4 regions of the Streptoverticillium reticulum genome follow, and region 1 is predicted to be linked to each of the others. Evidence: riboswitches for the same ligand, from Rfam matches in the RefSeq annotation. Region 1 holds a riboswitch; each other region holds the start of a gene.

Region 1 (2,191 bases):
TGCGCCCGGCGCGCGCCCGCTCCTGGCCGAGGCGCACGAGGCCGCGCAGCACCTTCAGATGCGCCTCCGTGCGGCGTTGCGCGGCGCGCGCGGCGCCCAACGGTTCCAGCAGGGCCCGTACTTCGAGCAGGTCGGCGGCCTCCTGGGCGGTCGGCTCGGCCACGCACGCCCCGGCGTGCCGGCGGGTGGTCACGAAGCCTTCGGAGGCCAGCGTGCGCAGGGCCTCGCGCACGGGGACCCGGGAGACGCCGTAACGGCGGGCGAGGAGTTCCTCGATGAGCCGGCTGCCGGGCGGAAAGGTGCCGGAGACGATGTCGTCGCGGATCGCGGTGCAGACCGCGTGCGGGGAAATGCGGCTGCCCTCGCGCGTCTCTCCGCCGTCTCCGTTCATGTCCGGCGACTCTATGGCAATCGCATCCGGTTTCCGATGGCGCCGCCGTCGCCATGGAAATGTTTTGGCCAGCCGGGCCGCACGCCGACGCAAAGGACCCCGGCCGGAGCCGGGGTCCCGAGAGTCTGCGGAGCGGGCCGTTACAGGCTGACGCCGTGGGAGCGCAGGTAGGCGACCGGGTCGATGTCCGAACCGTAGGTCGGGGCCGTACGGGCCTCGAAGTGCAGGTGCGGTCCGGTGACGTTGCCGGTGGCGCCGGAGAGGCCGATCTGCTGACCGGCGGTGACCGTGTCGCCGACGGAGACGCCGATGGACGACAGGTGGCCGTACTGGGTGTACGTGCCGTCGTTCATCTTGATGACGATGTTGTTGCCGTAGGCGCCGCCCCAGCCCGCCTCGACGATGGTGCCCGCGCCCACGGCGTGCACCGAAGTGCCCGACTCCGCATGGAAGTCGACGCCGGTGTGGCTGCCGGAGGACCACAGGCCGCTGGAGGCCTTGTACGGGGTGGAGACGTAGGAGCCGTCGATCGGGATCACGAAGAGGTTGAGGCGCTTGCGCTCCTCCTCGCGGGCGGCGCGCTCCTTCTCGGCGCGCTCGGCGTCCGCCTTGCGCTGGGCCTCGTCCGCGCGCTTCTTGGCCTCGGAGGCCCGCTGCTTGGCGTCCTTCTCGGCCTGCTGCCGGACGCTGGCCTCGTCGGCCGCGCTGCGCTGCGTCTGGGCCTGGGCGTCGACGTTGCCGGAGATGGCGTCGCTCATCACGATGGCCTGGGTGAGGCCGGTGTCCTCGGTGCGGTGCGCCTCGTCCGCGGCGGCGATCGCCGGGGCGGCGAAGCCCGCGACCACACCGCCCATGGTGAGGGTGGCTATGCCGGCGACGTTGGCGCCGGAACGGACGGCGCGGCTCGGACGGCGGTGCTTCCCGGTGGGACGGGTGAACGCCATGCTGAGGCTTTTTCCTTTCCTTCCTTCTCGCCTACCGGGTTAGCTGACGGGTTCGGAGCAGGAAGGTCTCCTACGGCTCCCTCGCGAGAGGGACCCGATTCACCCCAAGGGAACGGTGGTTCCCCGGCTCCCCTGGCTCGCGCCGTACGGGGACTCGGCGATGGCGGTCCGGGAGCCGCGGTTGCGGTTCCGGTCTGACGGACTGCCGCCCCGACGCTAATCGCCGTCAGATTCGAACGGCAAACAGAAGCCGGGTTTTATGACGTACGCCACACCGCCAACATGCAACCTCTGCCCGAAATTGGACATAAGGGAGGCGCGCGGGCCCCTGTGGACCCGCGCACCTCCCTCGCTGCGCTCTTTTCTGACGATCCGTCAGGCAGGGATCACGGTCACCTCGCCGATGCCCAGCGCCCGGACCGGCTCCTCGATCTGTGCCGCGTCGCCGACGAGGACGGTCACCAGACGGTCGGCCGGGAAGGCGCTCACGACGGCCGCCGTGGCCTCCACCGTGCCCGTGTCCGCGAGGCGTTCGTACAGCCGCGCCTGGAAGTCGTCCGCCAGGTGCTGCTCGACCTGGTCCGCCAGCGTGCCCGCGACGGCGGCCGCCGTCTCGAACTTCAGCGGTGCGACGCCGACGAGGTTCTGCACGGCCGCGTCCCGCTCGGCCTCCGTCAGGCCCTCCGCCGCGAGGGTGCGCAGCACCGTCCAGAGGTCCTCCAGCGCGGGACCGGTGTTGGGGGTGTCCACCGAGCCGCTGATGGCCAGCATGGCGGCGCCCGTCCCGTCCGGCCCGGAGCGCAGGACCTGGCCGAACGCGCGCACGCCGTAGGTGTAGCCCTTCTCCTCGCGCAGC
Region 2 (2,191 bases), 1.2 Mb from region 1:
CGAGCGCCCCGGCCTCGGTCGCCACGGCCCGTCGCTATGTCGCGGACGTGCTCGCGGAATGGGGCCTCCCGGACGGCTCCGACGCCGCCTACGCGGTACGGCTGATCGTCTCCGAGCTCGTCACCAACGCCGTGCAGCACACCCGGGGCCAGTCGCCCACCTTCACGGTGGAGGTCCGGCTGGAGCGGGAGGAGCAGCTGCGCATCGGCGTCACGGACAGTCACCCGCGCCACCCCCGGCGGCTGCCCGTGGCCGTTCAGCAGGACAACGGCCGGGGCATGGTCATCGTCCGCGCCCTCACCCTGGAGCGCGGCGGCGGGCTCTCCGTCACCCCCACCCCCGACGGGGGCAAGACGGTGTGGATCCGCCTGCCGTGGACGGCTTCCGCCGCCTGATCCGTGTGATCGCGTGATCCGTGCGTCCGGGGCGCGCCCGCGGTGCGCGCCCCGGAGTGCCGTCGTTCCCCGTCGCTTCTCAGTCGTCGACGCGTCCGTACCAGACGTTCCTGGTCCAGATGTGTTCGAGGCGGACCACCGAGCCGGTGTGGGGGGCGTGCAGGATCCTGCCGCCCCCGACGTAGATGCCCACGTGGTAGACGTAGCCGCCGTGGTGGAAGAAGACCAGGTCCCCGGGTTCACGAACCGAAGCGGGGATGTGCTCCGTGCGGTTGTACTGGTCCTCTGCGGTGCGCGGCAGCTGTTTGCCGGCGTGTTTGAAGGAGTAGAGGGTCAGCCCCGAGCAGTCGAAGCGGTATGGTCCCGTCGCGCCCCACTGATAGGGGGCGCCGGCCTTGGACTCGGCGATCTGCAGCGCCCGGTCGGAGATGGTCGAGGCGTCGGCCTTGTTGACGCCGCCAGGCAGGAACATCGTGGCTCCGACTGCGGCGAGGGTCAGGGCCGATGCGGTTTTACCCCTCGACAGCCTTGAAGGACGTTTGTGAGCGCCCATGCCAAACCCTTCGTCAGCCGCCTGTGAAGGATGACCTGTCGGGTTCGGGCAGGCGAAGAATGCCCGGCCGCCTGGGCGGCTTCACCCCAAGGGACGGTCCCGCCGTCCCGTCGTGCTCGGGTCCTCCATCCCTGCCGGTGCACTCGTGTCGACCGGTCGCCCGGGCGGCGGCAGGGTTCGGCGTCCGCCCGGACCGCCCCGCCGTGGTGGCGGGGTCTTGTCGTCGGAGGGATCTTGACGCAGAGGTGACGGCCACGCCGAGCGGAAACCGTGCTATGTGAGCCTCGTCACCTCTGGGCAATTCCGGTGGACGCAGGGCGGTTTGACCATGGCGGAAAATCCGTGCTGAGACCGTCACCTGCGGCGCGATTCCGCCCGCGAGCGCGACGTGCGCGCGGTGATCGGAATGATCACCGCCGCCCGTCTACGGTTCCCTACGCCGTCGGCGGGAAATGGGGTCCTGAAGGTTTTCGCTCATCCGCTCGCCCCCGAGGGCGGCAACATCACTTTCTGTGCCCGGCGTTCACCGTCGAGGACCCGCAACGCCCGCGCCAGCGTGCCCGAATGCACCTCGCGTTCGCCCCGTTCGTACATCAGGACGAGGGCGTCCCGCAGTCCGGTGGCCGCGACCACGAGCGTCTGCGCGGCTCGTAGCCCGCCGTACGTGTGGCGCGTGCGCGATGGGTTGATCCGGCCGAGGAGATCCAGTACTTCCAGATAACGGTCCACGACTTCGCCCTCGGCCCGGGTGAGCGCGGGCAGCGGCGGCAGTTCCGGCGGCCACATCCGCCTCACCTGGCCCCGGGCTGCGCGGACTGCCGGCCGCGGTTCACGACGACGTGGTCGGCCAGGCCGTAGGCCACGGCGCCCGCGGCGTCGAAGACGGTCGTGCGGTCGATGTCCCGCCGGATCCGCTCCTCGCCCTGCCCGGTGTGCAGCGCCAGCATCCCCACGAGGCTGTCGCGGTGGCGCTGCACCTCCTCGGCGTGGAGGGCCAGGTCGGAGGGCTGTCCCTGGACGGGCTCGGGGAGTTCGGGCTCCTGGACGACGAACCGGGCGTGCGGCAGCGCCAGCCGCAGCCCCGGGGTGCCGGCCGCGCACAGCACGGCCGCGACCGGGCCGGCCTGGCCGAGGCAGACGGTCTCGATGTCGCAGCCGATGAAGCGCATCGTGTCGTAGACGGCGCACATGGCGGGGAAGGAGCCGCCGGGCGAGTTGACGTACAGGGAGATGCCGCGCTCGG
Region 3 (2,191 bases), 4.9 Mb from region 1:
AGCGCGCCCCTGACGACGGGAGCGGTGTGGTGAGGGGTGTACGGGGTGCGGCGGTTGCCGTGGGCGTGCTGCTGCTGGCGGGACTTGCGGGCTGCTCGTCTTCCTCGTCCGACGAGGGAGACGGTCCGGACGAGGAGGCGACGGCATCTGCGCCTGCACCTTCGGCTCCCGTCTCCGGGGAGCGGTGGCAGCCGAAGCCGGGCACGCGCTGGCAGTGGCAGCTCGACGGCAAGGCCGACACCTCGGTGGACGTGCCCGTCTACGACATCGACGGCTTCGAGAACGATGCCGCGACGGTCGCCGGGCTGCACGCCCGCGGCCGGAAGGTGGTCTGTTACTTCAACGCCGGTGCGTGGGAGGACTTCCGGCCCGACAAGAAGGCCTTCCCCAAGAGCGTCCTCGGCGCGAAGAACAAGGGCTGGGAGGGCGAGAAGTGGGTGGACATCCGCCGTCTCGACGTCCTGAAGCCCATCATGGCGTCACGGATCGAGATGTGCCGGAAGAAGGGCTTCGATGCCGTGGAGCCGGACCTGACGGAGGGGTTCCGCAACTCCACGGGCTTCAAGCTGACCGCGGACGACCAGCTGGCCTTCAACCGGATGCTGGCGAAGCTCGCCCACGACCGGGGCCTGTCGGTGGCGCTGAAGAACGACCTGGAGCAGATTCCGCAGCTGGTGGGCGACTTCGACTTCGCAGTGAACGAACAGTGCGCGCAGTACGGGGAGTGCGACCGCCTGACCCCCTTCATCAAGGCGGGCAAAGCGGTCTTTCATGTCGAATACGACCTGAAAACCGAGGAGTTCTGCGACAAGACGACCCGGCTCGGGCTCAGCTCGATGCAGAAGCGACTGGGGCTGGATGCGTGGCGCAAGCCGTGCTGATGGGGCGTCTGTTGTAGGGGTGGTTGCAGGTACGGGACGGAAGTGAAGAAGTTCACAGAAGCCTCATTCGGCTCTGTATTCGAGTGGTCGGTGGTGCAGGATCGACGCTCGAACATGAGACCCCGTCACCGAGGCGGGCCACCCGGGCGGACGCCGAGTCCTGCCACCGCACCGGGTGCGGAACCGATTCGACGGACCGGCAGGAGCGGGAGACCCAAGCACGACGGACCACGATGGCGGTGGTCCTTGGGGTGAAGCCACGACCGTGGCCGGGCACCTTCGTCCAGCCCGAACCCGACAGGTCATCTTTCGCAGGCGGCTGACGAAGGGCTTCGGCATGTCTGCAATGCCTTCTGCACTGCCGCGCATATCCGCGCGCATCCCCGTTCTCGCCGCCGCCACCGTGGCGGCATCGGTCCTCCTGCCGGGCATGGCCCCCGGCGCCCAGGCCGCCACCCCCGGCGAACAGGCCCTCAAGGTCGCGGCCGCCAAGCAGGGATCGCCCTACCAGTACGGCGCGACCGGCCCGAACCGCTTCGACTGCTCGGGCCTGACGCTCTACTCGTTCAAGCGGATCGGCAAGAGCCTGCCGCGCACCGCGGCCGACCAGTACAACGCGACCCGCCACCTCTCCGCGGGCTCCCGCCAGACCGGCGACCTGGTGTTCTTCCACTCCGGCAGCAACGTCTACCACGTGGGCATCTACGCCGGGAACAACAGGATCTGGCACGCCCCCAAGCCCGGCACGACCGTCCGCCTGGAGAAGATCTGGACCGGCAGCGTCTGGTACGGCCGCGTCAGGTGACGGCACCGTCCAGGTAGACCCACTGCCCGTCCTCACGGACGAACCGGCTCACCTCGTGCAGGACGTCCTGGTGCCCGCGCTCGCTGTAGTGGGCCCGGAACTCGACGGTGCCCTCCTGATGGAACGCGCTGCCGCCCGTCGTGGCCAGGACGTCCAGCCCGGTCCAGCGCATCTCGGGATCGAGGTCGAGGTCGCCGGGCCGGGTGCTGGAGTGCCAGCTGCGCAGCAGGTACGCGGTGTCGTGGACGACGAAGGCGCTGTAGCGCGAGCGCATCAGGCGTTCGGCCGTGGGCGCGGACTTCTGCCCGCTGTGGAAGGCGCCGCAGCAGTTCTGGTAGGCGTCGCCGAGCCCGCAGGGGCAGGGCGAGTCGGGGCCGACGGCCGGCCGGGGGCGTGCGCTGGATCTGGACATCCCCCGATTGTGCCGGACGGGAACCCGTTCGGCCGCACGCCGGCCCGCGGCTGTCCGGCTTGACGTACCCGCAGGTCAGGTTTAGCGCGGGGG
Region 4 (2,191 bases), 2.6 Mb from region 1:
AGGACGCGTGGGAGCAGAACGGCGGCCGTGCGTACGCCCCGCGCCCCGACCTCGCCAGCCGCTCCCAGCAGATAGCCGTCGCCGAGAGCATGCTCGACGGCCAGGGCCCCGGCGCTTGGGGCGGCTGCGGCGCGAGCGCGGGCCTGTCCCGCGGGAGCAAGGCGCCGCAGGTGGACCCGGGTGCCACCCAGACCCCGGCATCCAGGGCGCCCGCGCCGGAGCGCAAGGCTCCGCCGGTGCACGAGCCGTCGTCCTCAGCGCCGTCCGACGGCGCGTCCGGGGACGCGAAGCCGGCGCCCGGCACGGCCACGCCCGGTGGTCCCGCTTCCACGAGCCCGGCGACCCCGTCGCCCTCGCCCTCCGACGACGACCGGTCGCACGGCAGGCACCGCAAGGACGACCCGGCCCCCGCGCCGTCGACGGGCTCCACGGCGCCCTCCGGCACGCCCTCGGGCACCCCGTCCGGCACGCCCTCCACGGACCCGGCGAACCCGCACCCGTCCCTGCCCGGCACGCCGTCCGGCACCCCGTCCGACGCTCCGTCGAACTCCGGCCCCGGCACCGGGGGCATCGACTCCGGCAACGGCAAGCACCGTGCGGAGCCGCCCCGTTCCGGCGACGACGGACGTGTTTCGCGCGGAGGTTCGGACGCCCGCACCGGTGGCCCCTCCGACCACGACTACACCGTGCGCCCCGGTGACAACCTGTCAGCCATCGCGGAAGACCATTCGGTGAAGGGCGGTTGGCACTCGTTGTACGAGAACAATCAAAACACCGTCGGAAGCGATCCCGACCTCATCCAGCCTGGTCAGCGCCTCGATCTGGGCCGGTAGTGCGGCAGTTCGGGTCGAATGTCCGTTCACGCGGGAAAATGAGACAAGGGTCTCGTTGACTTTTGGCTGGACGGCCTCGGTCCGTTCTCCGCGCACCGCCTCCCACCTGCGGAAATGTCAGGTTCCCAGGGGTAACTGCAGTCAGTGGTGGCTGAAAAGAGGGGTTTGAACCCGTCGGCCGCCTGTGTTTACCGTCATCACCGCTCGCCATCGCGAGCACCACGGTCGTCACGCCGAATCCTGCCGACGGCCGCGGGAACCGTCGCGCAAGCGCCGTAGGCAGGAGCGGGGGAACCAAGGTAGGTCGCCGCAACGGCCGCCGGTGAGAGCCGGAAGCCGGAGCGGCTAGGGGTGAAGCCCGGTGCGCGCAAGCCACTGGGCCGGGCAAACTCACAGCCCGAACCCGACAGCTCACCTCGTAGGCGCCGGTGAGGAAACGACTCATGTCCAAGGGCAAGCACCGCCGTCCGTCCAAGGCCGTCCGCATCGTCACGCTCGCCGGGGTCACCGGCGTCGCCGTTGCCGCCCCGCTGATGGTCGCAACCTCCGCCAACGCCGCCTCGGTGTCCACCTGGGACAAGGTCGCCCAGTGCGAGTCCGGTGGCGACTGGTCGATCAACACCGGCAACGGTTACTACGGCGGCCTGCAGTTCTCGAACTCCTCCTGGGCAGCCGCGGGCGGCACCAAGTACGCCGCGCGCGCCGACCTCGCCTCCAAGAGCCAGCAGATCGCCACCGCCGAGAAGCTGCTCGCCATGCAGGGCCCGGGCGCCTGGGGCTGCGCCGGTGCCGGCGGTCTGACCTCCGGCGGCGCGAAGGCCGACGTCGACACCTCCGACTCCTCGTCCTCGTCGAAGTCCTCGAAGTCCGAGCGCAACAACTGGTCGAGCAAGAGCCACGCCGACCGCAGCGAGCGCCAGGCCGCCCCGAAGCACGCCAAGCCGCAGCAGGAGTCCTCCGACGACGACTCGTCCGAGGAGACCCCGGCGAAGCAGTACACGCCGAAGCACGCCGCCCCGAAGGCTAAGGACGTCAAGACGGGCGACGGCGAGTACACGGTCAAGGAAGGCGACACCCTCGGCACGATCGCCGACGCCCAGCACGTCAAGGGCGGCTGGGAGAAGCTCTTCGACCGCAACAAGGACATCGTCGACAACGCCGACCTGATCTTCCCGGGCCAGAAGCTGCACCTCAGCTGAACCCTGTGAGCCCAGCGGACCGCCCCGCTCCGATGCGTCCTCCCCCCGAGCCGCATCGGAGCGGGGCTCCGCCGTTCCGGGACCTGCGCAAGATCACGCCCCCGCTGGGCGAACGCACCGGCCATTCGCCCCGTGATCTCGGCTTTTGTGCCAATTTTC

Evidence for each region. A riboswitch is a leader RNA that binds a small molecule or an ion and turns the genes downstream of it on or off. The one in region 1 is predicted to bind cyclic di-AMP.
Region 2: it holds a riboswitch for cyclic di-AMP, as region 1 does, so the genes downstream of both, ACMATS_RS05315 (C40 family peptidase) here and ACMATS_RS10555 (M23 family metallopeptidase) in region 1, are expected to answer to the same signal.
Region 3: it holds a riboswitch for cyclic di-AMP, as region 1 does, so the genes downstream of both, ACMATS_RS33295 (C40 family peptidase) here and ACMATS_RS10555 (M23 family metallopeptidase) in region 1, are expected to answer to the same signal.
Region 4: it holds a riboswitch for cyclic di-AMP, as region 1 does, so the genes downstream of both, ACMATS_RS22755 (transglycosylase family protein) here and ACMATS_RS10555 (M23 family metallopeptidase) in region 1, are expected to answer to the same signal.

What each region holds. Positions count from the first base shown of each region.
Region 1 covers NZ_CP179755.1:2,365,715-2,367,905, forward strand. Annotated here, with positions in the region: gene ACMATS_RS10550 (GntR family transcriptional regulator) at 1-391, opposite strand, end outside; gene ACMATS_RS10555 (M23 family metallopeptidase) at 532-1,335, opposite strand; cyclic di-AMP (ydaO/yuaA leader) riboswitch at 1,349-1,505, opposite strand; gene ACMATS_RS10560 (M16 family metallopeptidase) at 1,711-2,191, opposite strand, start outside.
Region 2 covers NZ_CP179755.1:1,169,950-1,172,140, reverse strand. Annotated here, with positions in the region: gene ACMATS_RS05320 (ATP-binding protein) at 1-395, shown strand, start outside; gene ACMATS_RS05315 (C40 family peptidase) at 475-948, opposite strand; cyclic di-AMP (ydaO/yuaA leader) riboswitch at 952-1,141, opposite strand; gene ACMATS_RS05310 (hypothetical protein) at 1,423-1,734, opposite strand; gene ACMATS_RS05305 (ATP-dependent Clp protease proteolytic subunit) at 1,740-2,191, opposite strand, start outside.
Region 3 covers NZ_CP179755.1:7,305,508-7,307,698, forward strand. Annotated here, with positions in the region: gene ACMATS_RS33285 (spherulation-specific family 4 protein) at 1-33, shown strand, start outside; gene ACMATS_RS33290 (endo alpha-1,4 polygalactosaminidase) at 27-881, shown strand; cyclic di-AMP (ydaO/yuaA leader) riboswitch at 1,061-1,214, shown strand; gene ACMATS_RS33295 (C40 family peptidase) at 1,228-1,686, shown strand; gene ACMATS_RS33300 (YchJ family protein) at 1,679-2,098, opposite strand.
Region 4 covers NZ_CP179755.1:4,975,507-4,977,697, forward strand. Annotated here, with positions in the region: gene ACMATS_RS22750 (transglycosylase family protein) at 1-833, shown strand, start outside; cyclic di-AMP (ydaO/yuaA leader) riboswitch at 1,095-1,273, shown strand; gene ACMATS_RS22755 (transglycosylase family protein) at 1,277-2,032, shown strand.